Regions from separate parts of the Telluria sp. AZSoR62 genome, predicted to be linked through region 1. Evidence: predicted binding sites of a transcription regulator. Region 1 holds the regulator's gene; each other region holds the start of a gene.

Region 1 (10,536 bases):
CGGCGCCAAGCTCGCGCCGATGCTGCCCGACCTGGTTCCCGGCGAGACCACGCGCCTGATCGCGGCCTTCGTCATCCTCTTCCTCGGCGTGCGCGTATTGATGGGCCTGCTGTCGCTGGCGATCGGCGCCCTCATCACCGCAAGCGGCCTGAGCCTGGCCGACCGCGGCCTGGGCGGATTGTTCGGATTGGGGCGCGGCATTGTAATCGTGCTTGCCGCCGTCATATTGTGTGGGATGACTTCCATCCCGCAGCAGGATTTCTGGAGAAATGCGCTGTTTTCGCCCATGGCCGAAACCGGGGCGCGCACGGTGAAACCTTTCCTGCCTGCAGCGCTTGCCCAGCATGTGAAGTATTGAACCACCGAATAGAATTCTTTTTTGTAATCAGCAGGCCAGTTTTTAGGAGCGCACCATGTGTGGCATCGTCGGCGTCGTCTCGCACAATCCCGTCAACCAGCTCTTGTATGACGCGTTGCTGCTCTTGCAGCACCGCGGCCAGGACGCTGCGGGCATTGCGACCAATCACAGCAGCATGTTCTCGATGTACAAGGCCAATGGCCTGGTCCGTGACGTGTTCCGCACCCGCAACATGCGCTCGCTTCAAGGCAATACCGGTATCGGCCACTGCCGCTATCCGACTGCCGGCTCCTCGAGCGAGGAAGAAGCGCAGCCGTTCTACGTGAACGCGCCGTTCGGCATCACGCTGGCCCACAACGGCAACCTGACCAACCAGGCCGCGCTCAAGGAAGAACTGTTCCGCAACGACCGCCGCCACATCAACACCGATTCCGATTCCGAGGTGCTGCTCAACGTGCTGGCCCACGAGATCCAGGAAGCGGCCGATGGCTACAACCTGAACAAGGACGCCGTGTTCAAGGCCGTGGCCGCGGTGCACCGCCGCGTGCGCGGCGCCTACGCCGTGGTGGCGCAGATCTCCGGCCACGGCATGCTGGCCTTCCGCGATCCCTTCGGCATCCGCCCGCTGTGCCTCGGCATGAACGAGACCGAAAACGGCACCGAATACCTGGTGGCCAGCGAATCGGTGGCGCTCGAGGGCCTGGGTTTCCGCTTCGTGCGCGACATCGCGCCGGGCGAGGCGGTCTTCATCGACAACGACGGCAATTTGTCGGAGCAGCAGTGCGCCGAGAACCCGTCGCTCAACCCCTGCGCCTTCGAGTACGTCTACCTGGCGCGGCCCGACTCGGTGATCGACGGCGCCTCGGTGTATGCGACCCGCCTGCGCATGGGCGAATACCTGGCCGACAAGGTGCGCGCCGAGATCCCCGACGGCGAGATCGACGTGGTCATGCCGATTCCCGATTCCTCGCGTCCGGCCGCGATCCAGCTGGCCCTGAAGCTCGGCATCGAGTACCGCGAAGGCTTCATCAAGAACCGCTACATCGGCCGCACCTTCATCATGCCCGGCCAGGGCATGCGCAAGAAATCGGTGCGCCAGAAGCTCAACGCCATCGCCTCCGAATTCAAGGACAAGAACGTGCTGCTGGTGGACGACTCGATCGTGCGCGGCACCACCAGCCGCGAGATCGTCCAGATGGCCCGCGAAGCCGGTGCGCGCAAGGTGTTCTTCGCGTCCGCCGCGCCGCCGGTGCTGTATCCGAACGTGTACGGCATCGACATGCCGACCCGCGACGAGCTGATCGCCCACGGCCGCACCACCGAGGAAATCTGCCGCGAGATCACCGCCGACCGCCTGGTCTACCAGGACGTCGATGCGCTCAAGCGCGCCATCTCGGACGTCAATCCCGCGCTGAAGAACTTCGAGGCCTCGTGCTTCGATGGCGTCTACGTGACCGGCGACGTGACCCCGGAATACCTCGACCGCCTGGAATCGGCCCGCCACAAGCCGAGCCCGAAGCGCGACGAGGACGACGTGACCACGCACCTGCACCTGAAGGCTCCGGCCGCCGAATAAGGCACTTTGCATGAGCGCTACCAAGTACGGCTTCACCACCACCATCCTGCACAACGACCGCAGGAAGAGCATCGAGCAGGGCTCGCTGCACAAGCCGGTGCACACCTCGGTGGCCTTCGGCTACAACGATGCGCGCCAGCTGGCCTCGGTCTTCCAGGGCAAGGAGCCGGGCTTCCGCTACGGCCGCCAGGGCAACCCGACGGTCGGCGCGCTGGAGGACAAGATCACGAAGATGGAAGACGGCGCCGGCACCGTCTGTTTCGCCACCGGCATGGGCGCCATCGGCGCGCTGTTCCAGGCGCTGCTCAAGGCGGGCGACCATATCGTGTCCTCGTCCTTCCTGTTCGGGAACACCAACAGCCTGTGGCAGACCGTGGCGGGGCAGGGCGTGGAGGTCGCTTTTGTCGACGCCACCGACGTGGCCAATGTCGAAGCGGCGCTGACGCCCGCGACGCGCATGGTGTTCGTCGAGACCATCGCCAACCCGCGCACGCAGGTGGCCGACCTGGCCCGTATCGGCCAGCTGTGCCGCGAGCGCGGCATCCTCTACGTGGTCGACAACACCATGACCACGCCCTACCTGTTCCGCCCGAAGGCGGTCGGCGCCGGCCTGGTGGTCAATTCGCTGACCAAGTCCATCGGCGGCCATGGCAATGCGCTGGGCGGCGCCCTGACCGACACCGGCCTGTTCGACTGGAGCGCCTACCCGCACATCGCGCCAAACTTCCGCAAGCAGCCAGCCCAGGCGCAAGGCCTGGCCCAGCTGCGCGCGAAAGCGCTGCGCGACTTCGGCGCGGCCCTGGGGCCGGAGGCGGCCCACCACATCGCGGTGGGCGCCGAGACCCTGGCCCTGCGCATGGAACGCACCAGCAGCAATGCGCTGGCCCTGGCGCAGCTGCTCGAGGCGGACGCGCGGGTCAGCGCCGTCCACTATCCGGGCCTGGCGTCGCACCCGCAGCATGCAATCACCAGTGAATTGTTCCGCGCCGGCGGTTCGCTGCTCAGCTTCGAACTGGTAGACAGCATCGATCCCTTCGACTACCTGAACCGGCTCGAGCTCGGTATCCCGGCGAGCAACCTGGGCGACACCCGTACCCTGGTGATCCCGGTCGCGCACACGATCTTCTTCGAGATGGGGGCCGAGCGGCGCGCCAGCATGGGCATCGCCGAATCCCTGATCCGGGTCTCGGTGGGCATCGAGGATACCGTGGATCTGCTGGCGGACTTCCGCCAGGCGCTCGACGCGTAAGCACAGCGGCAGCCTCCGGGCTGCCGTTTTGTTTCAACGGTTGAGCACGCGGCGCGATGCCGCTATGATGGGGATTCGATTCCCCATCCGTAAGCGACCATGAAGACCACGCTGTTTTGCCTGTCCCTGCTGTTCTGTGCCGGCGCTGTCGCCGGTGAGCTGGAAGACGCCCACGCCTTGTTCGCGAAGAAGGACTACGCCCAGGCCATGAAGCTCTACACCAAGCTGGCCAATGGCGGCAACGCCGAGGCGCAGCAGGCGCTGGGCCAGATGTACTGGTATGGCGAAGCAGGGCAGGTCGACGAAGCGAAGGCCGAAGCGCTGTTCAGGAAATCCGCCGCCAAGGGCAACAAGGTCGCCGCCGCTTCGCTCGAGGTGATGGACCAGCGCGTCAAGCGCCGCAAGGACATCGACTACTGGATCAAGGGCTACGACGGCGAAGACCTGAAATCAGGCGAATTCCGCTGCGTTGCACCGCGCATCCCGGCCATGTCCAAGGTGAACGCCGACATCGACCGCATCGGCGCGGCCGTCACCAACTGGCAGGAATGCTACAACAGGTATGTCACCAACCTGAACGCGGCCACGCCGCTGACCAGGCGCATCCCGGCCGATATCGCCAAGCTCATGACCAAGGAGGAAACGGAGAAGTCGACCGCTTACCTAACCCAGCTGCAGTCGAACCTGACCGAAGAAGCGAAAGTGAGCTCGAAGCTGGTGCTGGCCGATTTCGCCGCATGGCGCCAGGCGACCGAGGCCTATGTGGCCGAGCACAATGCGATGGTGAAGAGTTCTTCGGATGCGAAGAAATTGAAATGATGGGGTAGGTGAAGTACACCTTGGGTCCCGGCGCAGGGCGGGACCCAAGTCAGGCAATGCAGCGCTGGCGCTGAACTAGTGCCAGCTGCGCATCAAGCCCACCGCCAGACCCTCGAGCGCAAACTCGTCCTCGGGCGTGACCTGGATGACCTTGAAGTCCGGGTTTTCCGGCAACAGTTCGACCATGTTGCCGGTCTTGCGGTAGCGCTTGACCGTGACTTCGTCGCCCAGCCTGGCCACGACGATCTGGCCGTTCTTGGCGCTGTCGATCTTCTTGACCGCCAGGAAGTCGCCGTCGCAGATCCCGGCATCGCGCATCGACCAGCCCTTGACCTTCAGCAGGAAGTCCGGACGCGCGGAGAACATGGCCGCATCGACGTTATAGGTGGCTTCGACGTGTTCCTGGGCCAGGATCGGCGAACCGGCGGCCACGCGGCCGACCAGCGGCAGCGCCATCATGAGCGCGGCCGGTACCAGCGGGACCTGCTCGACCGACGCGCCGATCAGGCGGATGCCGCGCGAGGTGCCCGGCGAAATCTCGATCGCGCCCTTGCGCGCCAGCGCCTGCAGGTGTTCTTCGGCGGCGTTGGCCGATTTGAAGCCGAGTTCGGCTGCGATTTCCGCGCGGGTCGGGGGAAAACCGGTGTTGTCGATCGCTTCCCTGATCAGGTTCAGGATCTGTTCTTGCCTTGCAGTGAGCTTGAGCATGGGTGTGTTAAGGCAATCCGTTGTGTGAGTAGACTGTATTTTTGTACAGTATTCCTCCGTGCGCAAGGGAAAACACGGGAAATGTGTAAAAAAATTGTGCAGCGCGGTCCCGGGCGTGGCAAAAACCGCGCGCTCTGGCGGACTCATCGCGATAGCGAACCACACCCGGCTTTCCAAACTGGCCAATCTCGGGCTATAATGTCCGGCTTTCCCTTCCCACACTCGTCTTGACGCCGAGGTGGGCATTTGTTTAAACGTCCCTAAGGAGTAATGCATGCGTCATTATGAAATCGTTTTTATCGTCCACCCGGACCAAAGCGAGCAAGTCCCGGCGATGATCGAGCGCTACAAAGCCACGGTGTCGAGCCGCGGCGGTAACATCCATCGCGTGGAAGATTGGGGCCGTCGCCAGATGGCTTACCAGATCCAGAAGCTGCCGAAAGCCCACTACATCTGCATGAACATCGAGTGCGACAACGAGACCCTGGTCGAGCTGGAAACCGCATTCAAGTTCAACGATGCCGTCCTGCGTCACCTGACCGTCAAGATGAAGAAGGCTGAAACCGCACCGTCGCCGATGATGAAGTCGGTCCAGCGCGAAGACGCAGCCAAGAGCCACCGCGCCGAAGCCGCAGCCCCAGCTGCCGCTCCAGCCGCAGCAGCCTAATTGTTGATCCGGTTTTTCCAGGGAATCCCAGCACACCAGTGAACCAGCTCCAGCTCGTGGCGACCATCGCCGAGCGTGACGTGTTGCGTTACACCCCGGCCGGTGTCCCCATCGTGGGCGCCATCCTGATGCACAGTTCGCAGCAGGAAGAGGCTAGGGTAGCGAGGCTGGTCGAGTTTGAAGTCACCGCGCTGGCCGCGGGCGAGATTTCAGGCAGGTTCGCCAGCGCCGAACTCGGCGCGGCTTACCGGTTCACCGGATTCCTGGCGCGGAAGAACCGCAACAGTAAAGCCCTGGTGTTTCACATCATTGATTTCAGTGCCGCCTGACGCGGCATTCATTTAGATAGATACAGGAGCCTAAAATGGCATTCGGTAAAAAGTTCGACAAAAACAAAGCCAAAGAAAAACTGAAGCGCAAACAGCAGAACCCGCTGTTCAAGCGCAAGAAGTTCTGCCGCTTCACCGCTGCAAACGTGGAACAGGTCGACTACAAAGACGTCGACACCCTGAAGGACTTCGTCCAGGAAAACGGCAAGATCATGCCGGCACGCCTGACCGGCACCAAGGCGCACTACCAGCGCCAGGTCGATACCGCGATCAAGCGCGCACGCTACCTCGCGCTGCTGCCGTACACCGACCTGCACCACGGTTAATCCGCGGCGTACAGATCAGAATTTCTGGAGAAAAATATGCAAGTTATCCTTTTGGAAAAAGTTGTTAACGTCGGCAACCTGGGCGACGTGGTCAAGGTCAAGGACGGTTACGCACGTAACTTCCTGATCCCGCAAAAGATGGCACGCCGTGCTACCCAGGCCGCTGTGGCCGAGTTCGAAGTCAAGCGCGCAGAACTGGAAAAAGCAGCAGCTGAAAAGCTGTCGGCTGCCCAGGCGCAAGGCGACAAGCTGAGCGGCATGACCGTCACCATCGGCCAGAAGGCCGGCGTCGATGGCCGCCTGTTCGGTTCGGTCACCAACTTCGACATCGCCGAAGCCCTGACCAAGCAAGGTTTCGCAGTGGAGAAGTCGCAGGTTCGCCTGCCGACCGGCCCGCTGAAGACCACCGGTGAATTCCCGGTGGCAGTCGCCCTGCACACCGATGTCGTGTCGGAAATCACGGTTGCGGTTGTTGGCGAAGCTGCCTAAGCGGTCGCTGAATGCACATGTTGCATAAATGAAAAAGCCGGGTTCGCCCGGCTTTTTTTATTGCCAGAATCTACCCAATTATGTCAGCCGTGTGACCGGAAAAGGTATAATGCCCGCCATGAATTCCCCATCCGATCCGCAAGTCGACTCGCTGCGCATCCCCCCGCATTCCATCGAAGCAGAGCAGTCCGTCATCGGCGGCCTCCTGCGCGATAACGCGGCGTGGGACCGTATTGCCGACTTCATGCACGCGGACGACTTCTACCGCTACGACCACCGCATCATCTTCGAACAGATGGTCCGCCTGATCAACGGCGGCAAGCCGGCCGACGTGATCACGGTCTACGAGGCCATGGTTTCGCTGGGCAAGGCCGAGGACGTGGGCGGCCTGCAGTACCTGAACGCGATGGCGCAGAACACGCCGTCGGCGGCCAACATCCGCCGCTATGCCGAGATCGTGCGCGACCGCGGCATCCTGCGTAAGCTCATCACGGTCGCCGACGAGATCTCGGGCAATGCCTTCAACCCGCAGGGCAAGGAAGTCAAGCAGATGCTCGACGAGGCCGAGTCGAAGATCTTCGCGATTGCCGAAACCGGCGCGCGCGGCGCCCAGGGCTGGAACCCGATCCAGCCGCTGCTCACCCAGGTGGTCGAGCGCATCGACGAACTGTATTCGCGCGAGAACCAGGGCGAGATCACGGGCGTGCCGACCGGTTTCATCGACCTCGACCGCATGACCTCCGGCCTGCAGCCGGGCGACCTGGTGATCGTCGCCGGCCGTCCGTCGATGGGCAAGACCGCCTTCTCGGTGAACATCGGCGAGAACGTCGCGATCGAGGCGGGCCTGCCGGTGGCCGTGTTCTCGATGGAGATGGGCGGCACCCAGCTGGCCATGCGTATGCTCGGCTCGGTCGGCCAGCTCGACCAGCACCGCCTGCGTACCGGCCGCCTGAACGACGAGGACTGGCCGCGCCTGACGCACGCCATCCAGAAGATGAACGACGCCCAGCTCTACATCGACGAGACGCCGGCGCTGAACCCGATCGAGATGCGCGCGCGCGCGCGCCGCCTGGCCCGCCAGTGCGGCAAGCTCGGCCTGATCATCGTCGACTACCTGCAGCTGATGCAGGGTAGCCAGCCGGGCGACAACCGCACCGCCGAGATCTCGGAGATCTCGCGCTCGCTCAAGGGCCTGGCCAAGGAACTGCATTGCCCGGTCATCGCGCTGTCGCAGCTGAACCGCTCGCTCGAGCAGCGCCCCAACAAGCGTCCCGTCATGTCCGACCTGCGCGAATCCGGCGCAATCGAGCAGGATGCGGACGTGATCATTTTCCTGTATCGCGACGAGGTCTATAACCCCGACTCGCCCGATAAAGGCACGGCCGAAATCATCATCGGCAAGCAGCGTAACGGTCCGATCGGGGCAATTCGCCTGACCTGGATCGGCCAATACACCAAGTTTGGTAACTACAGCGGTAATCTCGCCGTCTACCAAGGCGATTAAGCCGATATTGCGCCGCGGACGGCACGCCTCGACGGCAGGCTTGCCGCGGACCCTCGCAGACCCCAGAGTTTTACAACGGAGAACTACATGTTTGGACGCCTGATGCCCCAGGAGGGGAAGTTTTTTGACCTGTTCAACCAGCACGCCGCATTGTGCGTGAAGGGTGCACACGAAATGGTCGGCCTGATGACCAATTTCGACGACCTGGAAATCCGCACCCATGCGGTGGAAAGCATCGAGAAAGAGGCGGACAAGATCACCTACGCCTGCGTCGACCTGCTGCACAAGACCTTCATCACCCCGATCGACCGCGACGACATCCACAAGCTGATCACCCGCATGGACGACATCCTCGACATGATGGAAGACGGCGCCCAGACCGTCTCGCTGTACGACCTGCACGCCGTGACCCCGGAAGCCAAGCGCCTGGCCGAGCTGTGCCTGTCGTGCTGCCTGAAGGTGCAGGAAGCCGTCGCGCTGCTGCACGACATGGGCAACGCCCAGAAGATCGTCGACATCTGCGAAGAGATCGACCGCTTCGAATCCGACGCCGACCACGTGATGCGCGCGGCCATGTCGAAACTGTTCCGCGACGAGCCGGACGTGCGCAACCTGATCAAGATGAAGGCGATCTACGAGATCCTCGAGACCGTCACCGACCGTTGCGAGGATGTCGCCAACATCATCGAAGGCATCATCGTCGAGAACGCGTAACGGCTCGCCCAGAACAAGAATAATTATGGAAACTCTTAACATCAGCATTTGGGTGCTGGGCATGCTGGTGCTGCTCGCACTGGTGTTCGACTTCATGAACGGCTTCCACGACTCGGCGAACTCGATCGCCACCGTGGTCTCGACCGGCGTGCTGAAACCGCAGACCGCGGTGGCGATGGCGGCCTTCTTCAACTTCATCGCGATCTTCGTGGTCAGCATGAAGGTGGCGCAGACCATCGGCAAGGGCACCATCGACCCGCACATCGTCGACCATTACGTCATTTTCGGCGCCCTGGTCGGGGCGATTACCTGGAACGTGATCACCTGGTACTACGGCATCCCGTCCTCTTCCTCGCACGCGCTGATCGGCGGCCTGGTAGGCGCGGCCGTGGCCAAGTCGGGCACCGGCGCGCTGATCGCCGGCGGCCTGATGAAGACCGTGGCCTTCATCGTGGTGGCTCCGCTGCTGGGCTTCGTGCTGGGCGCGAGCATCATGCTGATGGTGTCCTGGATCTTCGTGAAATCCACGCCGCGCAAGGTCGACGTCTGGTTCCGCCGCCTGCAGCTGGTGTCGGCGGCCGGCTATTCGCTCGGCCACGGCGGCAACGACGCGCAGAAGACCATGGGCATCATCTGGATGCTCCTGATCGCGGCCGGCGTGACCAGCCCGACCGACGCGCTGCCGCCGATGTGGGTGATCATCTCCTGCTACGCGGCGATCGCCTTCGGCACGCTGTTCGGCGGCTGGCGCATCGTCAAGACCATGGGCCAGAAGATCACCAAGCTCAAGCCGGTCGGCGGCTTCTGCGCCGAGACGGGCGGGGCCATGACGCTGCTGATGGCGAGCTTCTTCGGCATCCCGGTCTCGACCACCCACACCATCACCGGCGCCATCGTCGGCGTGGGCGCCTCGCAGAAGGCTACGGCCGTGCGCTGGGGCGTGGCGGGCAATATCGTGATGGCCTGGGTCGTGACCATTCCGGCGTCGGCCTTCATGGCGGCGGTGGCGTGGTGGGTCGGCACCAAGATCATGTAAGAGCCTGTGGCAGGATCGCTCCACGGAACCCGGCAAGCGCCGGGTTTTTTCATGCGCCGCGCCACGGCCTCAGGGTGAGATTGTTGGTTTCTGGCACTATTTTTACCCGTGCGGGAGCCGGGAAATGCTACAGTCACAGTCCCATCGTGCCGGAGTCCCCATGTTGAACGATTTGAGCATCAAGAACAAACTGATCCTTGGCCTGGGAGCCATCGTCTCGATCATGCTGTTCCTGCTGGCGCTGGCCTATAACAATGCGCAAAAGCTGGCCGACGCCAACAGATGGGATCGCCATGCGCTCGAGGTGCTGGTCGAGTCCAATCACGTCGCCACCTCCGTGCTGCAGGTCCAGGCCGCCATCCGCGGCTTTCTGCTGACCGGCAATGAAGGACTGATCGCGCCCTTGAATGCCGAGTTCGCCGAGGCGAAGGGCCACCTGGCCACGGCCACCCGGCTGACGGCCGACAATCCGCAGCAGCACGACCGCGTCAAGCAGCTCGGGCCCATGCTCGACGAGTGGATGGCCCAGGCGGTGCTGCCGCAGATTACCTTGCGCCGCGCCCGCGATGCCGGCGCCAGGCCCGCCGATACGGCCGCCACCGATGCCGCCGTGCTGGCCGGCGCCCGCACCGTGGCTGCGATCCGCAAGCAGATCGACCAGATCGCGGCCGAGGAAAACCGCTTGATCAGCCTGCGTTCGCAGGAATCGGCGGCGCTGCAGGAAAACATGACGCTGCTGCTCACGGTCGGCGGCGCCGCCA
Region 2 (10,536 bases), 150 kb from region 1:
AGGTGGACGCCGCCGTGCACCTGCTGCAGAAGCCCTACCATCCGGACGCGCTCAGTGCCCGCATCCGCCACCTGCTGCGCAGCCCGCGCCATGCACGGGCCGAGACCGCCGCCAGTTCAGGCGGCCAGGCTCACTTGGGCTTGATGTAACGGCGCGAGCCGGGGGGCGGTTCGTTCAGGACCGCCCAGAAGATGCCCAGGTCGGCGATCGCGCGCAGGAATTCCGTGAAATCCACCGGCTTGACCACATAGGCGTTCACGCCCAGCGCATAGCTGCGCACCACGTCCTGCTCTTCCTTCGATGAGGTCAGCATCACCACCGGGACGCTCTTGAACGCATCGGTATCGCGGATCACCTTCAGCACTTCGAGCCCGTCCACTTTTGGGAGTTTCAGGTCGAGCAGGATGACGGCCGGGTTGCCGACCGGGCGCTCGGCGAACTCGCCGCGGCGGAACAGGTAATCGAGCGCATCGGCGCCGTCGCGCATGACCACGACTTCGTTGGCCAGCTGGCTTTTCGACAGCGCGATCAAGGTCAGTTCGAGATCGTGCGGATTGTCTTCGACGAGGAGAATGGGCTTGAGCATCATGCGCCTTCTTGAATAGGATGTTTCGGGATACTGAACGAGAAGGTCGCGCCTTCTCCCTGCACGGAATTGGCCCAGACGCGGCCGTTGTGGCGCTCGACGATGCGGCGCACGTTGGCCAGGCCGATGCCGGTGCCCTGGAAGTCTTCCATCCGGTGCAGGCGCTGGAATACGCCGAACAGCTTGTGCACGTAGTCCATGTTGAAGCCGGCGCCGTTGTCGGCGACGTGGAACACGGTGTCGGTCTCCAGGTCTTCCGAGGTGATGGTGATGACCGCCGGGTCGCGCGCGCCGGTGAACTTCACTGCGTTCGACAGCAGGTTGAACATGGCCAGGTGCAGGAAGGTCGGATCGGCGCACACCGTCGGCAGCGGCTCGATGTGCCAGTCGACGTTCCGGCCGGTCATCTCGATGCCGAGCTTGTCGATGCAGCCAGCCACCAGGTCGTTCATGTCGACACTGGTCGGGCGCAGCGCGGCGCGGCCCATCTGCGAGAACGACAGCAAATCGTCCACCAGCTTGCCGGCCAGGCGCGCCGATTCCTTGATGTTCTTCAGGAAGCGCTGGCGGCGCTCCGGGTCTTCCGCGCCGCTCGATTCGATCAGGAGGTCGGAGAAGCCCACGATGTGGCGCAGCGGCGCGCGCAAATCGTGCGAGACCGAGTACGAGAAGGCCTCGAGTTCCTTGTTGGCGCGGCCGAGTTCCTCGGCCAGCTCGGCCATCTGCTCGGCGCGCTCGAGCGCGATGCCCAGCAGGGCGCTGCGGAATTCGACGGTCAGCTCGACCTCGGCCACGTGCCAGGGCTGGCTGCGGCCGTGGATGGTCTCGCGCCAGGACTGGAAGCTCAGGCGCGGCGTGAGCTGGACCGGCGTGCCGGCCGCGGCCACGAGCTGGGCTTCCTTGTCGTAGGGGTTGCCGGCCCAGTCGATGGTCTGCACCACCTCGGGACGGAACCACAGCAGGTAATGCTGGTGGATGCGCGAGATCGGCAGCGCCAGCAGGCCGCTGGCGTTGCGCACCATGGTCACGGCCGGCGGATACACTTCCATCAGGTGATCGGTGTGGAACACCTCGGTCTGTCCCTGCGTGGCCAGCCACCTGGCCAGCGCGCGCACCGCCGGCTCGTCCGGCGTGTCGCCATAGGTCAGCACGCGGTCGTCGACCACGATGGCCACCCCGCCGGCGCGCCCGAAGCGCAGCAGCTCGGGGAACACGGCGCTCATGTTTTCCAGGAAGTCCGCGCCCTTGGTCAGGCGGCCGAGCATCTCGACCATGATGCGGCGCACCTCCAGGCGGAACTGCAGCTCGCCCGCGTCTTCGCGCGACTCGATGCACAGCGCCAGGATCTGCCCCAGCTGCTCGCAGGCGGTGCGCTCTTCGACCGGCACCGGGCAGGGCGTGGCGTTGTGGCAGGAGATCAGGCCCCACAGCTTGCCCTTGACGATCAGCGAGACCGACATCGAGGCCAGCGTGCCCATGTTGCGCATGTACTGCAGGTGCACCGGCGAGACGCTGCGCAGCGCCGCGAACGACAGGTCGTTGCGCATGCCGGTGGCCGGGTTCAGTTCGGGCACCAGGGGCGCGGCGACGTAGTTGGCGTCCTGGATCACGCGGATCGGCGAGAGGATGTACAGCGCGCGCGCCTGGGCCGGGATGTCGCTGGCCGGAAAGTGCTGGCCCAGGTAGGAGTCGTAGCCGTCTGCCAGCGACTCGGCCACCACGTGGCCATGGCCGTCCGGATCGAACTGGTAGACCATCACGCGGCCGTAGCCGGTCACGGCGCGCACGTGGCGCGCGGCCAGTTCCGACAGCGACGGGATCGAGGCCGACTGGTTCACCTTCAGCAGGAAGTCGCCGATCAGGGGGTAGAGGTGGCGGAAATCGGCGGCGCCGACGCGCTCCACGTTTTCGAATTCGACGATCACCAGGCCGTCCCAGGCATGCGCGAGCACGTCGAAGTGGGCGTCCTTGGTATCGACCGTGCCGATATAGGTCGGGCGCGAGGCCAGCCTGGATGCGTCCAGTTCGGGCGCAAGGCGCGCCGCGGTGGCCTCGCCCACTACCTGCGCGAGCGGCCTGCCTGCGGCGTCGCCGGCCGCCACGCCGGTCCAGTGTCCGAGGTTGGCGCTGGCCTGCAGCACCAGCAGGGCAGGGCCGGGCGAAAGCGTCAGCATGAAGCCGTGCGGCTGGATGCTTCCTGGCGTACGGATCGGTTCGTTAGCGCAGGAGCTGAGGTCGATGATGTCGGGAGAGGCCTGGGTCATATGCAAACGAAAAGTGCGTGGGCGTTACAATTCGGCATTGTAGCGTCAATTCCGGCAAATCAACCGCCAACATGGCCGATTGTCCGATATTTTCTTGCATAGTCGTGCAGTGCGCGCGGGAGATATTGCCCAAGAGAGATATGATAAGACATTTGTAGCAACATATACGGAAGCGCCCGGCACATGAACACGCACCATCCCGCCACAACGACCCTGACCGACGAACAACGTTTCCAGTACCTGATCGCCGGCATCAGCGACTACGCGATCTACATGCTCGATCCGGCCGGGCACGTCAACAGCTGGAATGCGGGCGCGCAACGCTTCAAGGGTTACAAGACGCACGAAATCCTCAACGAGCACTTCTCGCGCTTCTACACGCCCGAAGACCGCGCCGGCGGCCTGCCGGCCCGGGCGCTGGCGCAGGCCCTTCAGCAGGGCAAGTACGAAGCCGAGGGCTGGCGCGTGCGCAAGGACGGTACCCGCTTCTGGGCCCACGTGGTGATCGACCCGATCTACGACGAGCACCAGAACCTGCTGGGCTACGCCAAGATCACGCGCGACGTCACCCAGCGCAAGCTGGCCGAGGATGCGCTGCGCGAAAGCGAGCAGCGCTTCCGGCTGCTGGTGCAGGGCGTGACCGACTATGCGATCTACATGCTCTCGCCTCAGGGCGTGGTCTCGAACTGGAACGTCGGGGCCGAGCGCATCAAGGGCTACAGCTACGACGAAGCAGTGGGCAGCCATTTCTCGCGTTTCTATACCGAGGAAGACCGCGTGGGCCGCATGCCGCAGCGCGCGCTGGCCACGGCCGGCCGGGACGGGCGCTACGAGTCCGAAGGCTGGCGCGTGCGCAAGGACGGCAGCCGCTTCTGGGCCCATGTCATCATCGACGCCATCCATGGCGACGACGGCGCCCTGGTGGGCTTCGCCAAGATCACGCGCGACCTCACCGAAAAGAAGCTCGCCGCCGAAGCGCTGGAACAGGCGCAGCTCGCGCTGTTCCAGTCGCAGAAGATGGAATCGATCGGCCAGCTCACCGGCGGCATCGCGCACGATTTCAACAACCTGCTGTCGGTGCTCTCCAGCGGCCTCGAAGTGCTGGGCATGAGCCGCCAGAGCGGCGCCGACGCCAGGACCCTGGACAGCATGCGCCGCGCGATCGACCGCGGCGCCACCCTCACCCAGCAGCTGCTGGCCTTCGCGCGCCAGCAGCCGCTGCAGCCGGAGACGCGCAGCATCAACCGCCTCATCTCCGGCTTCGAATCGGTGCTGCGCCGCGCCGCGCATTCGAACATGGCGTTCGAACTGAACCTCGACCCGCAGGCCGGCAGCGCCGTGGTCGACGCCGCCCGCTTCGAGTCGGCCCTGCTCAACCTGGTGGTCAACGCGCGCGACGCCATGCCAGACGGCGGCCAGCTGACCCTGGACACCGCGCCCGTCACCCTGCGCGAGGCCGAGGTTCCGGGCCTGGCGCCGGGACCGTATGTCTGCATCTCGGTGACCGACACCGGCACCGGCATGTCGCCCGAAACCGTGCAGCGCGCCTTCGAGCCCTTCTACACCACCAAGGAAATGGGCAAGGGTACGGGCCTGGGGTTGTCGCAGGTGTACGGCTTCATCAAGCAATCTGGCGGCGAGGTGGTCATCCAGAGCACGGAAGGCCGCGGCACCGCGATCACGATCTACCTGCCGGCCGTAACCGCGCTCGACCGCGAACCGGCCGCGCACGGCGGCACCGAAACCGTCCTGATCGTCGAGGACGAAGCCGATTTGCTGGACACGGCGTCCGCCCTGTTCATGAGCATGGGCTACGAGGTCATGACCGCGGCCAACGGCCAGGATGCGATGAACCTGCTGGCCAGCGGCGAGGTCGACATCCTGTTCACCGACATCGTCATGCCGGGCGGCCCGAACGGCATCGAGCTGGCCGAGTACACGCGCGAGAACTACCCGGGCGTGAAGGTGATGCTGGCCTCCGGCTACCCGCAGCCGGCGCTCAAGCTGGACCAGCACAAGCTGGGGGATTTTACCTTCGTGAGCAAGCCGTATCGCCTGTCCGACCTGGCGCGGAGCCTGCGCAGCGTGCATTGACACCCTGCTGGCAGCACGGTGACGCGGCCGGACGCCGGCTCGGCCGCATCACAGGCCGAAGATGATATCGCTCACCTGCTCGTACAAGGGGTTCGCCGACGGCCCGCGATTCGGCCAGTTGAGGATATCGAAGTGGTCGTATCCCTTGTAATTCCCCAGGAAATTCCAGGTCCCCTTCACCGAGCGCCCATCGTAGTCGCGGACCGGATGCCCGAAAGGCGCGCGCATGCTCACCGTATTGACCACCCCATCGTTCGGGAACCACTCGCTGCCGACCGGCGCCCGGCCCGGCGCATCCTGGGTGTAGCCGCCCAGGCCATGCTGGAAGCTCGAGGGCACGATCCATTCGCCGGCCGTGGCCTTGAAGGCGGGGATCATGTCCTGGCGCGGATACTGGTGCGAGACCGATTGCACCGGGGCGACCGTGCGGTCGGTGCCGTTGCAGCACCAGCTGCCCGCCTCGGTCGCCACCGTGCCCACCGAGTAGTAATAGATATGGGGCGAGGTGCGCGCCCACCGGTTGAAGCCGCGCGCGCCGTCGGGCGAGAGCTCCCACTGTGCCCAGCGGTGCCGCAGCAGCGCCAGCAGGGGCGTGGTCAATGCCGGATTGGCGTTCAGTACCGCGTCGGCGTAAGTGGTGCCGTTGTGCGGCGCCGAAATCGTCGTCACGCTGCGCACCCAGCCGGTCTTGCCGCCCGCGTACAGCGGATGGCCGCCTTCGTCTTCCGGCGAGCCGTGTTCCAGCAATTCGACCAGCGCGCGGATCGTGGTGCCGCCCTGGCTGTGGCCGATCAGGTGGATCGGGTGTGCGGCGTCCCAGGCCGGGTAGAGCGCGAGGGGATAGCCCTGCGGGTTGTTCTTCGGGTCGGCGGCCCAGCATTTGCCGGCGGGCCTCTGCTGCCGGCCCGGCGTGCCATGGCGGCGCACGTGGGCCGCGCCATAGTCGACGCAGCCGCCCTTGATCTGCGCATACAGGTCGGCGGCCCGGTCCCAGTTCGAGCTGACCGGGCCAACCACCGCCGCGAACACCGTGCGCGGGCCGCGGTAGACCTGCATGTGCGAAGCGATGTCGCCATAGCCGCCCCAGTAATTGAAGCCGCTATGCTCGAACGTGTCGGGGCCGAAGCCGAGGAAGCCATGGACCAGGATCACAGGATAGTTGTTGGCCGCGGCAGCCGGCGCGCACGCCACCGACGCGCCCAGCGCACAGAGCGCGGCGAAGCAGGCGTGAAGGGGGCGGACCATGGGATTCTCCGGAATGGGCTGAATGGCCATTGTCCGGTCTAGGAGAGGGTGGCGATTTGCGCCAGGTCGGAAAGCGCAGGGGCTGCCAGGCTTGACGCACCGAAACAGTGCGCCGAAGGCTTGACAGCCGCTGCGGAAAGCCGGCGAACCTCAGCCTGGAAGACTGATGCGCGTTATGCGCCGACCTTAATTCGTCGCCTTGTTGCTACCGATCGAGGTACTCGGCGCCGACGCCGCCGCATCCAGCTTCTGCGCCGGCGCCACCGATGCCGTCACCGCTGCCTCTTCGGCCTGGTCGATCCGCTCGCCAGTCCACACCACGTAATCGTCGACCGAATACAGGCGGCACGGCTCGGTGCTCTTGGCGGTGCAGGTGGCCAGCGCGCGGCCGTCCGGGTCTTCGCCTTCCTCGGCCCAGGTCCAGGCGCCGCTCGGCGAGACGGCAAAGGCGCGCGGCGTCATCTTGCCCAGGTATTCCTGGTAGGCGCGGCGGCCGTTCTCGGACAGGAAGGGCACGGCCTCGACGTCGTCGACCCTGGCAAAGTCGGTGCGGGCCGGGCTCGGAGGCGGCGGCACCTCGTGCAGCACCTTGGTCGGCATGCCGACCTGCTGCAGGAACTTCATGGTGTCCGCCAGCCAGATCTTTTCGCCGTCGCGGCTGGCCAGCATGCCGTGCGAGTCGCGCTTGAAGGACGGGAACTCGACCAGGCGGCCACGCCCGCCGGCCTGCTCGAAGGCCGCGTGCATGCGCTGCGCCAGTTCCGGGCCGAACAACGAATCGTTATGGCCATACATCCACAGGGTCGGCACGGTGGCCTTGGCGCCGTAGTCGGCGAAGGCCGAGACCAGTGCCGAGCGCCAGGCGCAGCGGTCGCTGTCGTCGCGCAGGCCGCCGGCGAAGTTGATCAGGCCGCGCACGCCCTGCAGTTCGCGGGTGCCGAGGGCAATGGTGGCCAGGCCCCCGTAGGACTGGCCGGCGACCACGATGCGGCCGGTATCGACCCACGGCTGCTGGCGCGCATAGGCGAGGGTGGCGGCGATGTCGTCGGCCTGGGCATAGCCGTTGGCCGTCATGTCGCAGCCGTGGTCGCGGTAGCGGCCGGTGGAATTGGCGAAACCCTGGCGCATCGGCACCATCACGGCATAGCCGCGTTTCACGAAGGCCGTGGCCATGTGATAGAAGCGGTCGCGCGGCTGCATGCTCGGGCGGCCGGGATCCTTGCCGTGGTTGATGATGATCAGCGGGAAGGGACCCGGGCCATTGGGCTGGAACACCGTGGTCTCGAGCATGGCGCGCTGTTGCGCACCAGCCGGCACCTGCACGATGTGTTCGTTCATCCTGTGGTCAAGTTGCAACTCCTGCTGCACGGCGATACCGGGAAGCAGGCCTACGGCGAGGAGCACGGCGGCGGTGGCGTTGCGAAGCGTGAGGCGTGGGTGCATGGTGACTCTGTCTCGACTGCGTACGAATGAACATGCGGTGCGGAATACTTTCCGCTAGGCATAAGTTGATTCTAGGTACGCGTAAAGGCCAGAGCAATATCTGTTTAGCCAACTCTTGAGCTAAATTTTTGCGTCGTGCAAAGATGACCACGCCGGCAGGCGGCAGACGTGTCTTTTTCGCAGCGGTTATGATGCGAAACTGTCAAAAATCGGAAGGAATATCATCGGATGAGCAAGGACGCTCCACCCGAGTCCGCCACCCGGCGCGTGCACTGCGCCACCTGCCTGCGCGCGCAATCGGCCTGCATCTGCCGCTGGATCACGCCGGTTCAGGCGCGGGCCGCGTTATTGGTGCTGCAGCACCCGCTGGAAGTGGGCAACGCCAAGAACAGCGCGCGCCTGCTGCACCTGAGCGTGGCGGGCAGCGTGCTGGCGGTGGGCGAGGTCTTCGACCCGGCGCAGCTCGACGCACTGCTGCATGGCGGCGGGCGCACCCCGGTGCTGCTGTATCCGCAGACCCCTGGCGACGCCACGCTGCCGGCGCCGCCGCCCTGCGAACCGTTCGACGCGGAGCGGGTGCGGCTGGTGCTGCTGGACGCGACCTGGCGCAAGAGCCGCAAGATGCTCTACCTGAACCCGGCCCTGCAGCGCTTGCCGCGGCTGGCGCTGGTGGACGTGGCGCCCTCGAACTACCGGATCCGCAAGGCGCATGCGCCGCACCAGTTGTCGTCGCTGGAAGCGGCCGCCCTGGCGCTGGGCCAGCTAGAAGGAACGGAAACTGCCTTCCAGCCGCTGCTGGATGCTTTCGAGGGCTTCGTACAGCAGCAGGCGGCGTATGTGGTGCACCCGCGCCACAACGCAGGCCCTGCTTGAGTTCTGCCCGGCGCGGGCGTAAAATACTGTATAAATACACAGTATGGAGCCAGCGTGCCAGAGCGCGACCAAGGACGAGACCGCCAGCCCATGGACGAGCAGCCGATGCTCGGCCCGCGTCCGCTCGTGGCGCGCAAGGGGCGGGGCGCCGTGTCGAACATGCAGGGCCGGTACGAGGTCAATGGCCGTGAAGAATTCGATGACGGCTGGGAGCGCGACGAGGACGGTCCCACCGTGTTCCGCACGGTCGTCACCGACGAACACGCCAAGACCATCCTGTCGCGCAATGCCTCGCCCGACATCCCCTTCAATGTCTCGCTCAATCCCTACCGGGGCTGCGAGCACGGCTGCATTTATTGCTTCGCGCGTCCGACGCACAGTTATCTCGGCCTGTCGCCCGGCCTCGATTTCGAAACCCGCCTGTTCGCCAAGGTCAATGCCGCCGAACTGCTGCGGCGCGAGCTGGCCAAGCCGGGCTATGTGCCCGAGCATATCGCCCTGGGCGTGAACACCGACGCCTACCAGCCCTGCGAGCGCGAATTGCGCCTCACGCGCCAGGTGCTCGAGGTGCTCAGCGAATGCCAGCATCCGGTCGGGCTCATTACCAAGTCCGCGCTGATCGAGCGCGATATCGACTTGCTTGCCCCGATGGCCGCGAAGGGCCAGGCCTGCGCCGCCATCACGCTGACCACGCTCGACCCGCAGATCTCCCGCACGCTCGAACCACGCGCGGCCGCCCCGGCGCGGCGCCTGCGCGCCATCCGCACGCTGACCGATGCCGGCATCCCGGTAAGCGTAAGCGTGGCGCCGATCATTCCTTTCGTGACCGAGCCGGAAATCGAAAAAATCCTCGAAGCGGCGCGCGATGCAGGTGCAGTGGGCGCGCACTACACGGTGCTGCGCCTGCCGAACGAGGTCAACCCTTTGTTCCAGGAATGGCTGCAAGCCCATTTTCCCGACCGGGCGCAGCGCGTGATGAACCGCATACGCGATATGCGCGGCGGCAAGGACTACGACAGCGATTTCGGCAAGCGCATGCAGGGCGAAGGCGTCTGGGCCGACCTGATACGCCAGCGTTTCACCAAGTCGGTAGAGCGTCTGGGAATGGGGGAGTTGCGTGGGCGCTTCGGCAGGCTCGACGGCTCGCAGTTCCGCAAGCCGCTGGTGGTGCCGGCACGGCCGGGCAAGCAGGGTGGAAGTGGGGCGGGGCAGCTGGATTTGTTTTAGTCGAGCTTGCCCGGCACGAGTATGCACAAGGGGCGCGGCGCGGCGGTGCGACGCCTGGCCGGCCGCACCCCTGGCGCTTACTTTTTCTTCTGAATCTTGTTGTGCACGTCGTTCACGGCCATCAGGCCGGCCGAGCTGTAGAACTGGTGGTATTCCGCCACCATCTCGCCGCTGACAATGACGGGGTCGGCGTCCACATAGCTCTTGGCCTGTTCCATGCTTGACGTCGCCAGGATGAAGATGCCGCGGCGGCCTTCCTTGCCGTCCAGCGGGCCGGCGACGGCCAGCTTCTTCTCGGCCGCCAACTTGTTGATGTTCGCAAAGTGGCCCTCGAACATTTTTGCGCGCTCGGCCTTGTCCGTGACCTTGTTCGGGCCGGTCTTCAGGATCACCAGCACATAGCTGCGCATGCCCTGGTCGTCGCCGCCTAGCGACCTGGCCAGTTCGGCGTCGTAGTGCGCCGCCGGCTCGGCGGTCCTGGTCTGCGCCGCAACCGGCTGCATCGCAGCGAGCATCCATCCACACAGCAGCAGCATCTTTTTCGACATTTTCCGTTCTCCTGTTATTGGCGCGTGGCCTGCACACGCGTCTTGTTGGAACAGGCCGCGCGTCGCAAGCTGTCGCGTTCACGATTCTAGCGGACTTCGCAGCGCCGGCCGGTCGAATATCGGGCCGCACCGCAATTGCCGAAGCGCCCGTCCTCACACCCATAGCCGGTAGATCCAGAACGACTCGTCCTCGATGAAGCGCTCGGCGAACTCGGTGGGCGAGAAGCCGCAGATTTCGCGGGTCACGCGGCTGAAA
Region 3 (10,536 bases), on a different contig from region 1:
ACCGGCACCGCTTTTGAAATCCTCCTGCCGGCATGGTCCGGCGCCGGCACCGCGGTCGCGCTGCCGGCCCGCGCCCTCGGCTCCGCATAAGATCATGATGAACGCGCACAACGCCATGTACGCCGGCGAACCCGCTCCGTTTTCCGCTACCCTGGAAACCGACAGCCAGCCACGCCTGCTGCTGGTCGACGACGAACCGCGCCTGCTCTCGTCGCTCTACGAACTGCTGCAGGGCCGCGGCTTCCAGCTGACCACCGCCTCCTCGGGCAGCGAAGCGCTGGCCCATCTGTCGCGCCTGCGTTTCGATCTCGTCCTGCTCGACCTGCGCCTGCCGGACATCGGCGGCCACGAGATCATGGACTTCATCAACCAGAAGGGCATCGACGCCGACGTGATCGTGATGAGCGGCGAAGTCGGCATCGACGCGGCGATCGGCGCGCTCAAGCGCGGCGCCTACGACTACCTGCGCAAGCCCTATGCGCGCGAAGAACTGCTGGCCACGGTAGCCAATGCGCTCAAGGGCCGCCGCCTGGCGGTCGAGAACGAGCGCATGGCCAACCAGCTGGAAAACTCCGAGAAGATGTACCGCTACCTGGTGGACTCGTCGCCGGACATCATCTACACGCTCAACCATGAAGGCCGCTTCACGTTCGTCAACGACCGCGCCTACCAGCTGCTGGGTTACTCGCGCGACGAACTGCTCGGCAAGCACTATTCGGTGCTGGTGCACGAAGAAGACCTGGAGCGCGCGCGCTACGTGTTCAACGAGCGCCGCGTCGACGAACGCGCCTCGCGCAACGTCGAGCTGCGCCTGAAGTGCCGCGGCGGCAACAGCAACGACCGCACCTTCAACACCACCCTGATGACGATTTCGCTCAATGCGATCGGCATGCACGTGCCGGACCAGGAAGTGAAGAAGCTCGAGTTCTTCGGTACCTATGGCGTGGCGCGCGACATCACCGACCGCAAGCGCGCCGAAGAAGTCATCTCCTACCAGGCCTACCACGACATCCTGACCGACCTGCCGAACCGCATCCTGTTCAAGGACCGCCTCGGGCTGGCCGTGATCCAGGCCAAGCGCAAGCAGACCGAACTTGCGGTGATGTTCATCGACCTGGACCGCTTCAAGCTGGTGAACGACACGCTGGGCCACGTCAAGGGCGACGAGCTGCTGCAGCAGGCCGCTACCCGCCTGAAGGATTGCCTGCGCAAGGGCGACACGCTGGCGCGCCAGGGTGGCGACGAATTCACCATCGTGCTGCCCGAGCTGCGCGACCGCGACGACGCGCGCATGGTGGCCGACAAGTTCCTGGAAACCCTGCAGCGTCCCTTCGACCTGGATGGCCACGAAGTGCACATCTCGGCCTCGATCGGCATCGCGATCTACCCGACCGACGGCGAATCGATCGACGAGCTGCTGCGCCACGCCGACATCGCCATGTACCAGGTCAAGGCCCTGGGCAAGAACGGCCACAGCTTCTATCACACCTCGATGCTGGACGTGTCGCACCAGAAGATCGCCCTCGAGCAGGCGCTGCGCCGCGCGCTCGAGCAGGACGAGCTGGAGATGTATTACCAGCCGCAGATCGATGCGCTCACCGGCCGCATCGTCGGCGCCGAGGCGCTGATGCGCTGGAACCACCCGACCCGCGGCGTGCTCTCGGCCGGCGAATTCCTGCCCTTCGCCGAAGAGAACGGCCTGATGCTGCCGATCTCGGACTGGATGATCGGCGCCCTGTGCCGCGATATGCTGCAATGGAATTCGTCGGGCAACGACCATGTGCGCCTGTCGCTGAACCTGTCGCCGCAATATCTCGACCGCGGCGACTTTTTCGAGAAGATGCGCAACGCGCTGGTGCGCTACGCGATCGCGCCGTCGCAGATCGAAGTCGAGATCACCGAGAACATCTGCATCCGCAATCCGCAGTATGCGATCGAGCAGCTCCATAAACTGTGCCAGCTCGGCGTGTCGGTGGCGATCGACGATTTCGGCACCGGTTACTCCTCGCTGTCCTACCTGCACCGCTTCCCGATCCACACGGTCAAGATCGACCAGTCCTTCGTGAAAGAGATCCACGAAGAGGGCGGCCACTACCCGGTCATCCTGGCGATCATCTCGATCGCGCGCGGCCTGGGGCTGAACCTGATCGCGGAAGGCGTCGAGACCGAAGAGCAGGCACGCTACCTGCGCGCCAACGGCTGCATGACGATGCAGGGCTACCTGTACTACCGCCCGATCCCGCTGGGCGAGTTCATGAAGGCGCTGCGCACCCAGCCGACGCTGTTCGGCCTGCGCGCCATCCAGGCGTAAGCCGCCGCCATGCTCGATATCCCCGGACAGCCCAGCGAGCAGGAAGGCCGTCACACGGCCGACCGCTTCACAGCCGAATTTTTGCGCGTCAAAGGGCAAGCCGAGCGCGGCCTGCCGGCCGCCCAGCACAGCCTGGGCTTCATGTACGCCAGCGGGCAGGGCGTGGCGCAGAACTTCGAACTGGCCGTGGCCTGGTACCGCATGGCGGCCAGCGCCGGCCTGGAGCTGGCGCAGTACAACCTCGGCGTGATGTTCCAGAAGGGCCAGGGCGTGGCCCAGGATTACGGCCAGGCCGCCTACTGGTACCGCCGCGCCGCCGAGCAAGGCTATGCCCCGGCCCAGTACAACCTGGGCTGGCTGTACGCAAAAGGCCAGGGCGTGCCGAACGACGTGCAGCAGGCCTTGCAGTGGTTCAGCCAGGCCGCCGAGCAGGGCGAGCCGGGCGCCCAGCACAACCTGGGCATGATGTACGAGACCGGCAAGGGCGTGCCGCAGGACTTCGAGCTTGCGGCCATGTGGTACCGCCGCGCGGCCGAGCAGGGCTATGCACGCTCGCAGTTCAGCCTCGCGCTGCGCAGCAGCGGCGACGCCGCCGTCGAGTGGTTCCGCAAGGCCGCCGAGCAGGGCTATGCCCCGGCCCAGTTCAACCTCGGCCTGCGCTACGATAAAGGGCAGGACGTCGACCAGGACAGCAGCCGCGCCGTGCTCTGGTACGGCCGCGCCGCCGAGCAGGGACATACGAGCTCCCAATTCAACCTGGCCCTGATCTACGACAGCGGCCACGGCGTCGCGCGCGACGAAGCGCTGGCCCTGGGCTGGTACCGCCGCGCGGCCGAACAGGGCCACGCCGGCGCCCAGGACAACCTGGGCGTGCGCTACGAACACGGGCAGGGCGTCGAGCGCGACCCTGCGTTAGCCGCGCACTGGTACCGCCAGGCGGCCGAACAGGGCATGCCTTCGGCCCAGTACCATCTCGGACAGCTGTTCGATGCCGGCATGGGCGTTGCAAACGATCCGGAACAGGCAGTGTCCTGGTACCGCAAGGCTGCCGAGCAGGGCCACCTGCGCGCGCAATTCGACCTCGGCCTGCGCTACGAGGGTGGCGTCGGCGTCGCGCGCGACGAGGCGCAGGCGCTGGAATGGTACCGCCGCGCCGCGCACCAGGATTACGCCCCGGCCCAGTACATGGTGGGAGCGCTGCTCGACCGCTCCGACCACGGCAATCCGGTGGAAGCCACCGACTGGTTCCACAAGGCCGCCGACCAGGGCCACGCACTGGCCCAGTTCGAGCTGGGCCTGCGCCATGACTGCGGCAAGGGCATCGAGCGCGATTACGAAGCCGCCCATTTCTGGTACCTGTGCGCCGCCCGCCAGGGCCATGCCCGCGCCCAGTTCAACCTCGGCGTGATGTATTCGGCGGGGCAGGGCGTGCAGCGCGACCTGGTCGAAGCCTATGGCTGGCTGCAGCGCGCCGGCGGCGCCGGCGTGGGCGCGGCCACCGGCTACATGAGGAAGATCGCGGTGCGCATGGAGCCGCAACTACTGGCGCAGGCGCAGGGTTTCATGTAGGGTGGCCGGTGAAGCTTCCGGCATGCCGTGCATCGGCGCGCAAGCGGAAGGCATACATATATAACGACCACCACCGGAAGCCATGACCAAGACCCTCCTCCTGCCGCTGATGCTCGGCCTCGCGGCCTGCGCCGCCCTGCCTGCGCAAGCCGCCGCCCCGACGACCAAGCCACTCATCTTCGACCGCAAGGCCTACAGCATCGAGCATAAGAAGTTCGTGCTGCCCAACGGCCTGACGCTGCTGGTCCATACCGACAAGAGCGTGCCGGTGGTCGGCGTGAACATGTGGTACCACGTCGGTTCGCGCAACGAAAAACGCGGCAAGACCGGCTTCGCCCACCTATTCGAGCACTTCTTCTTCAACGGCTCCGAGAACTACCCGCACGGCTTCCGCGAGGCGATGGACGACCTGGGCGCGAACAACCGCAACGGCACCACCAATACCGACCGCACCAACTTCTTCGAGGACGTGCCGGTATCGGCGCTGGAACGCACCCTGTTCCTGGAATCGGACCGCATGGGCTTCCTCGGCAACTACATTTCGCAGGCGATGCTCGAACGCGAGCGCGGCGTGGTGCAGAACGAGAAGCGCCAGGGCGAGAACCAGCCCTACGGGCGCGTGCGCCTCGAGGTCTCGGCCAAGATGTATCCGTATTCGCACCCGTACTCGTGGTCGCCGATCGGCAGCATGGAAGACCTGCAGGCCGCCTCGCTGGACGACATCAAGGAGTGGTACCGCACCTATTACGGCCCGAACAACGCAGTGATCTCGCTGGCCGGCGACATCACGCCGGAGCGCGCCTATGAACTGGTGAACAAGTACTTCGGCGCGATCCCGCCCGGTCCTCCGCTGCCGCGCCTTGAAAAATGGATCCCGCAGCTGGACCGCCACATCCGCGACGAGATGGAAGACCACGTGCCGCAGGTGCGCATCTACCGCAGCTGGCACGTCTCTTCCTGGCGCGACGCCGACACCCAGCGCCTGAACCTGCTGGCGGCCGTGCTGGCCGGTTCCAAGAGCGCACGCCTGGACAAGCGCCTGGTGTACGACAAGGGCCTGGCCACCAATGTTTCGGCCTACGTCAACGATGCGGAGCTGGGCGGCACCTTCAACCTCATCGCCACCGTCAAGCCGGGCGCCGATCCGCTTGAAGTGGAACGCGAGATGGACCGTGTGCTGGCCGAGCTGCTGGACAAGGGGCCAACTGCCGCAGAACTGCAGCGCGTGAAGACGCGCGAATTGGCCGACTTCTCGCGCAGCCTGGAGCGCGTGGGCGGCTTCGGCGGACGTTCCGACGTGCTGGCCGAGAGCATGACCTATGGCGGCAAGCCGGACGCCTATCTCGACCGCCTGGAGATGTTCGCCACCAGCACCCCGGCAGAGGTGAAAGCTGCGGGCAACCGCTGGCTGCGCGCCAACCACTACACGATGACGGTGAACCCGTCGCCGAAGCTGGCCGCCGTCAAGTCGACGCTGGACCGCAAGCAGCTGCCCGCGCTGGGCGAGGCGCCCGACGTGAGCCTCCCGGCGCTGCAGCGCGCGCAACTGAAGAACGGCCTGAAGGTCGTGCTGCTCGAGCGCCATTCGGCGCCGATCGTCAACGTCGCGCTGGCGGTCGACGCCGGCGCCGCATCGGACACTACCGCCAAGGCGGGCGCCGCCTCGCTGGCGCTCGACCTGCTCGACAAGGGCAGCAAGACGCGCGACGCGTTTGCCCTGAACGACGCGCTGGAAAACCTGGGCGCGCGCCTGTCGACCGCCACCACGCAAGACCTGTCGCTGGTGCGCCTGCAGGGCACGAGCGCCAACCTGGCGCCTTCCTTGGGCCTGATGGCCGACGCCGCGCTGGCGCCGAGCTTCCCGCAAGACCAGTTCGCGCTGTCCAAGAGCCGTCGCCTGGCGAACATCGGCCAGGAAAAGGCCAATCCGAGCGGCCTGGCCCTGCGCCTGGTCCCTGGCCTGCTGTATGGCCAGGAGCATGCCTACGGCAAGCCTGCCAGCGGTTTCGAGGCCAGCGTGCAGGCTCTCGGCCGCGACGACCTCGCGGCCTGGCATGCCGCCTGGTTCAAGCCGGGCAGCGCCACCATCGTCGTCGCCGGCGACACCACCATGGCCAAGCTGCTGCCGGCGCTGGAAGCGAGCTTCGGCCGCTGGCAGGGCGGCAGCGCACCGGCCAAGCAGATGGCCACCGTGCCGGCAACCCGCGGCAAGCGCCTGATCCTGGTGGACAAGCCGGACGCGCCGCAATCGACCATCGTCGCCACCCACGTGTCGCTGCCGTACGGCCAACCGGAAGACCTGGCGATGGAGCCGGTGATGCAGAACTTCGGCGGCATCGCGACCTCGCGCCTGAACCGCAACCTGCGCCTGGACAAGCACTGGAGCTATGGCACCAGCGCGCGCCTGTCGGAAGTGCGCGGCCAGCGTCCCTTCATCGTGGTCGCCCCGGTGCAGACCGACAAGACGGTCGAGGCGATGCGCGAAGTGCAGAAGGAGTTGCGCGGTGTAGCCGGCGAGCGGCCGCTGGTGGGGACGGAATACGAGTCCATCATGCGCAACATGACGGCGCGCCTGCCGGGACGCTTTGCCACGCTCGATGCGCTGGAGTCGGCCGGACTGTCCACCGTCAATCTCGGGCTGGGGGACGATTACTGGAACCGCTATGCGCCGGGCGTGCGGGCGCTGACGCCGGCGCAGCTGGGCGGCGCCTCGGCCAGGTTCATCAAGCCGGACGAGGTGGTGTGGATGGTGATCGGCGACCTGCGCAAGATCGAAGCCGGGGTGCGCTCGCTGGGTTGGGGCGAAGTGTCGGTGGTGGATGTAGACGGCAAGCCCGTGCGTTAAGTAGCGCTTGTCCCGTAAAGCCCGGTCCTGTGACCGGGCTTTTTTATTAGTGTCCCGGATTTGAACCGGTTCAGGGGCGCACCATTGACCCGTCGCGTACCGATGCCGCGCAGGCGATAGTATACTGTATGCCCATACAGTCTGATCGGTCACGATGGAACTCAACGACAAACTGGAAATCCTGGCGGACGCCGCGAAATACGACGCGTCCTGCGCCAGCAGTGGCGCGCCGAAACGTGGTTCCGAGGGCAAGGATGGCCTGGGCGCCACCACCGGCATGGGCATCTGCCACAGCTATACGCCCGACGGCCGCTGCGTCTCGCTGCTCAAGATCCTGCTCACGAATTTCTGCGTCTACGACTGCCAGTACTGCATCAACCGCCGTAGCTCGAACGTGCCGCGCGCCCGCTTTTCGGTCGACGAGGTGGTCAAGCTCACCCACGACTTCTACATCCGCAACTACATCGACGGCCTGTTCCTGAGTTCGGGCATCATCCAGTCCTCCGACTATACGATGGAGCAGCTGGTTGCCGTGGCGCGCCAGTTGCGCGAAGTGCACAACTTCCGCGGCTATATCCACCTCAAGACGATTCCCGATGCCGACCCGCTGCTCATCGCCGAGGCCGGGCGCTGGGCCGACCGCCTGTCGGTCAATATCGAGCTGCCGACCCACGACAGCGTGACCCGCCTGGCGCCGGAAAAAAACGTCCACACCATCAAGCTGGCCATGGGCTCGATCCGCCGCAAGCTCGACGAAAAAGCCGAGGAGCCGAAGGCGCCCGCGTTTGCCCCGGCCGGCCAGAGCACGCAGATGATCGTCGGCGCCGACGCCAGCGACGACCAGACCATCCTGAACACGGCCGAGACGCTCTACGGCAGCTACAAGCTCAAGCGCGTGTACTACTCGGCCTTCAGCCCGATCCCGCAAAGCCCCAAGAGCGTGCCGCTGGCCCCGCCGCCGCTGCTGCGCGAGCACCGCCTGTACCAGGCCGACTTCCTGCTGCGCGGCTACGGCTTCTCGGTGGGCGAACTCATGCCCGAAGCAGGCAACCTGGCGCTCGATATCGATCCCAAGCTGGCCTGGGCGCTCACCAACCGCGAGCACTTTCCGATGGACCTGAACCGCGCCGACGAGACCATGATCGCGCGCGTGCCCGGCATCGGCCTGCGCAACGCCAAGCGCATCATCGACCTGCGCCGCATCCGCCGGGTGCGCTGGGAAGACCTGTCGCGCCTGCGCTGCAGCATGAAGAAGCTCGCGCCCTTCATCATCACGGCCGACTACAAGCCGGTGCAGGGCGCGGCCAGCTCGCACATCCTGCGCCGCCACCTGGCCGATGCGCCCGAGCAGATGAACCTGTGGCCGGAGCTGCAGGCGGCATGACCGACCCGGCCGCCATGGCCGCGAGCGGCCAGCCGCTGCAGGTGAACAGCTTCGGCGAGTGGCGCAGCACTGCGCGCGAGCTCCTGCGCGCCGGCGTGCCGCCCGAAGCCGTCACCTGGAATACGCCGGATGCGGCCGGCAGCGGCGACCTGTTCTCGGGTGCGCCGGCGGTCGTGGTGGAGTCGTATCATTCGGCCATTCCAACACAACAGGCGCAGCCGCCGAAACAGGCCGTTGCCGTCGTGCCGCGCTCATTGCTCGAGATGCTGCAGAAAGCCGCCTGCTTTCGCGCCCCGGACCGCTGGGCCTTCCTTTACCGGGTGCTGTGGCGCTGGCAGCAGGGCGAGCACGACGTGCAGTCGCCGGCCGACCCGGACGGGTCGCGCCTGGCCGGCATGGTCAAGGCAGTGCGCCGCGAGGAGCACGACATGCATGCGTATATCCGCTTCCGCGAGCGTCCCATCGAGGCCGGCGCGCCGCGCTTCGTGGCCTGGTTCGAGCCGGCCCACGACGTGCTGCCGCAGGTGGCCGAGCATTTCGTGGCGCGCATGGGCAGGACCAGCTGGATGATCGCCACGCCGGAAGCCAGCGTGTTGTGGGACGGCGCCACGCTGCACAATGCCGGCCCATTGATGAGCAGCGCGGCCGACCTGGATGACGCCGGCGAAGCGCTGTGGCTCACCTATTACCGCAGCATCTTCAACCCGGCGCGCGTGAACGCCCAGCTGATGCAAAGCCACATCCCATCGCGCTTCTGGAAGAACCTGCCGGAAGGCGCGATCGTGCCCTCGATGGTGAGCCAGGCCGAACTCGGCGCGCGCAAGATCGGCCAGGTCGAGACTGTCGGCCGCAAGAGCGGCGCCACCATTCCGATTTCGGCCGAACGGGCCCAGCCCGACCGCGAGCAGCCCTCCAGCCTCGACGAATGCCGGCGCTGCGAGCTGTGGCAGTACGCGACCCAGGCGGTGCCCGGCGAAGGCTCGAAGCGCGCACCGATCATGATCGTGGGCGAGCAGCCGGGCGACCAGGAAGACCTGGCCGGCAAGCCTTTCGTGGGACCGGCCGGCAAGCTGCTCGACCGCGTCTTCGCCCAGGCCGAGGTCGACCGCGAGACGGTCTACCTGACCAACGCCGTGAAGCACTTCAAGTGGGAGCCCAAGGGCAAGCGCCGCATCCACAAGACCCCGGCCCAGCGCGAGGTCGAGGCTTGCCATTACTGGCTCGAGAAGGAGCTGGCCGCGGTCAAGCCCAAGGTCATCGTCGCCATGGGCTCCACGGCGCTCAAGTCGGTGCTGGGCAAGGGCACGGTCACGCTCAAGGACACGCTCGGCAAGCCGGTCTGGCACGAGGGGCGCTGGGTGGTGACGATCTACCATCCCTCGTATGTGCTGCGCGTGCCTGACGAAACGGCCAAGCAGGAAGCGTTTTCGAGCATGGTGCGAGGATTGCAACTGGCGCATGACCTGCTGGCGCGGACCGAGGGTCCCGATCCGGCCTGAACTGTTCCAGCAACTGGAGCAGCCTGTTGCGCCGACGACGCAAGATGTAAAAATCTCGTTATCGAACTCGTCACAATTCAGTGAATGTCCACACTTGTCTCGTAAAATTTCCGTACAGCATTAATTGCTGAGCAGATAGATAACGGCGCCGTGCCGCTTACCTTTGCCTTCGCCGGACTTTCACGAGACAACCATGATCACTCTTTTCCGGCTGCTGCCGGTTTCCCTGCTCTTGCTGGCCATGCCGGCCGCCAAGGCCGATACGGCTGTCACTGCCGCAGCGCCTGCCGCGCTGGCCGTGACGTCCACGGTGACCCTCGCTTCGCAATACGTATCGCGCGGCATCCGCCAGAGCTGGGGCCGCCCGGCCATCCAGGCCGGCGTCGATGCGGTACACGCGAGCGGCTGGTCGGCCGGCTCGTGGGCCTCGACCGTCAGCGACCGCTTCATTGAGGGCGGCCGCGTCGAGTGGGACCTGTACGGCGGCTATACCGGCACGCCGGGACCGGTGGGCGTGAGCCTGATGGCCGTGCATTACCGCTATCCGGGCGCCCGCATCGGCGCCGTCAAGTACGACTACACCGAACTGGTGCCGGGCCTGAGCTACGGCGCCTTCTACGCCAAGTATGCCCGCACCGTGTCGCGCGGCTTCTTCGGCATCACCGATGCACGCGGCACCGGCTACCTGGACATCGGCGCCAACCACGACCTGGGCGGCGGCTATACCCTGAACCTGCACGCGGGCGATGGCCGCGTCGCCGGCCGCGGCAACGACATCTGGGACTGGCGCGACATCAAGGTCGGCGCCACCAAGACCTTCGACGGCGGCTGGAGCGTGGCCGCCGCCTATACCCGCGCCTGGGGCGCCACCGATGCCTACGACCGCTACACCACCGGCGTGCCGCGCGCCGGCGGCAGTCTCGCGATT

The links. Region 1 encodes LexA, which represses DNA repair genes until DNA is damaged. Its sites were predicted from a motif close to ACTGTATNNNNATACAGT; they were not measured.
Region 2: a site for LexA is predicted at 8,531-8,548, ahead of AC3XQU_RS06105 (PA0069 family radical SAM protein). Genes of this name have one in related genera too.
Region 3: a site for LexA is predicted at 6,849-6,866, ahead of AC3XQU_RS18760 (putative DNA modification/repair radical SAM protein). Genes of this name have one in related genera too.

The regions. Positions count from the first base shown of each region.
Region 1 is NZ_JBYTST010000003.1:204,173-214,708, reverse strand. It holds gene AC3XQU_RS06880 (CvpA family protein) at 1-358, shown strand, start outside; gene purF (amidophosphoribosyltransferase) at 414-1,934, shown strand; gene AC3XQU_RS06870 (cystathionine gamma-synthase family protein) at 1,945-3,183, shown strand; gene AC3XQU_RS06865 (tetratricopeptide repeat protein) at 3,283-4,002, shown strand; gene lexA (transcriptional repressor LexA) at 4,078-4,710, opposite strand; gene rpsF (30S ribosomal protein S6) at 4,985-5,377, shown strand; gene priB (primosomal replication protein N) at 5,416-5,706, shown strand; gene rpsR (30S ribosomal protein S18) at 5,742-6,032, shown strand; gene rplI (50S ribosomal protein L9) at 6,069-6,521, shown strand; gene AC3XQU_RS06835 (replicative DNA helicase) at 6,640-8,025, shown strand; gene AC3XQU_RS06830 (DUF47 domain-containing protein) at 8,113-8,739, shown strand; gene AC3XQU_RS06825 (inorganic phosphate transporter) at 8,765-9,775, shown strand; gene AC3XQU_RS06820 (methyl-accepting chemotaxis protein) at 9,936-10,536, shown strand, end outside.
Region 2 is NZ_JBYTST010000003.1:49,783-60,318, reverse strand. It holds gene AC3XQU_RS06140 (response regulator) at 1-149, shown strand, start outside; gene AC3XQU_RS06135 (response regulator) at 131-586, opposite strand; gene AC3XQU_RS06130 (ATP-binding protein) at 586-2,850, opposite strand; gene AC3XQU_RS06125 (hybrid sensor histidine kinase/response regulator) at 3,034-4,944, shown strand; gene AC3XQU_RS06120 (esterase/lipase family protein) at 4,993-6,189, opposite strand; gene AC3XQU_RS06115 (dienelactone hydrolase family protein) at 6,376-7,632, opposite strand; gene AC3XQU_RS06110 (tRNA-uridine aminocarboxypropyltransferase) at 7,861-8,505, shown strand; gene AC3XQU_RS06105 (PA0069 family radical SAM protein) at 8,611-9,732, shown strand; gene AC3XQU_RS06100 (YciI family protein) at 9,810-10,280, opposite strand; gene AC3XQU_RS06095 (helix-turn-helix transcriptional regulator) at 10,434-10,536, opposite strand, start outside.
Region 3 is NZ_JBYTST010000013.1:7,966-18,501, reverse strand. It holds gene AC3XQU_RS18780 (HDOD domain-containing protein) at 1-90, shown strand, start outside; gene AC3XQU_RS18775 (putative bifunctional diguanylate cyclase/phosphodiesterase) at 116-2,311, shown strand; gene AC3XQU_RS18770 (tetratricopeptide repeat protein) at 2,321-3,880, shown strand; gene AC3XQU_RS18765 (M16 family metallopeptidase) at 3,963-6,725, shown strand; gene AC3XQU_RS18760 (putative DNA modification/repair radical SAM protein) at 6,880-8,109, shown strand; gene AC3XQU_RS18755 (UdgX family uracil-DNA binding protein) at 8,124-9,608, shown strand; gene AC3XQU_RS18750 (TorF family putative porin) at 9,802-10,536, shown strand, end outside.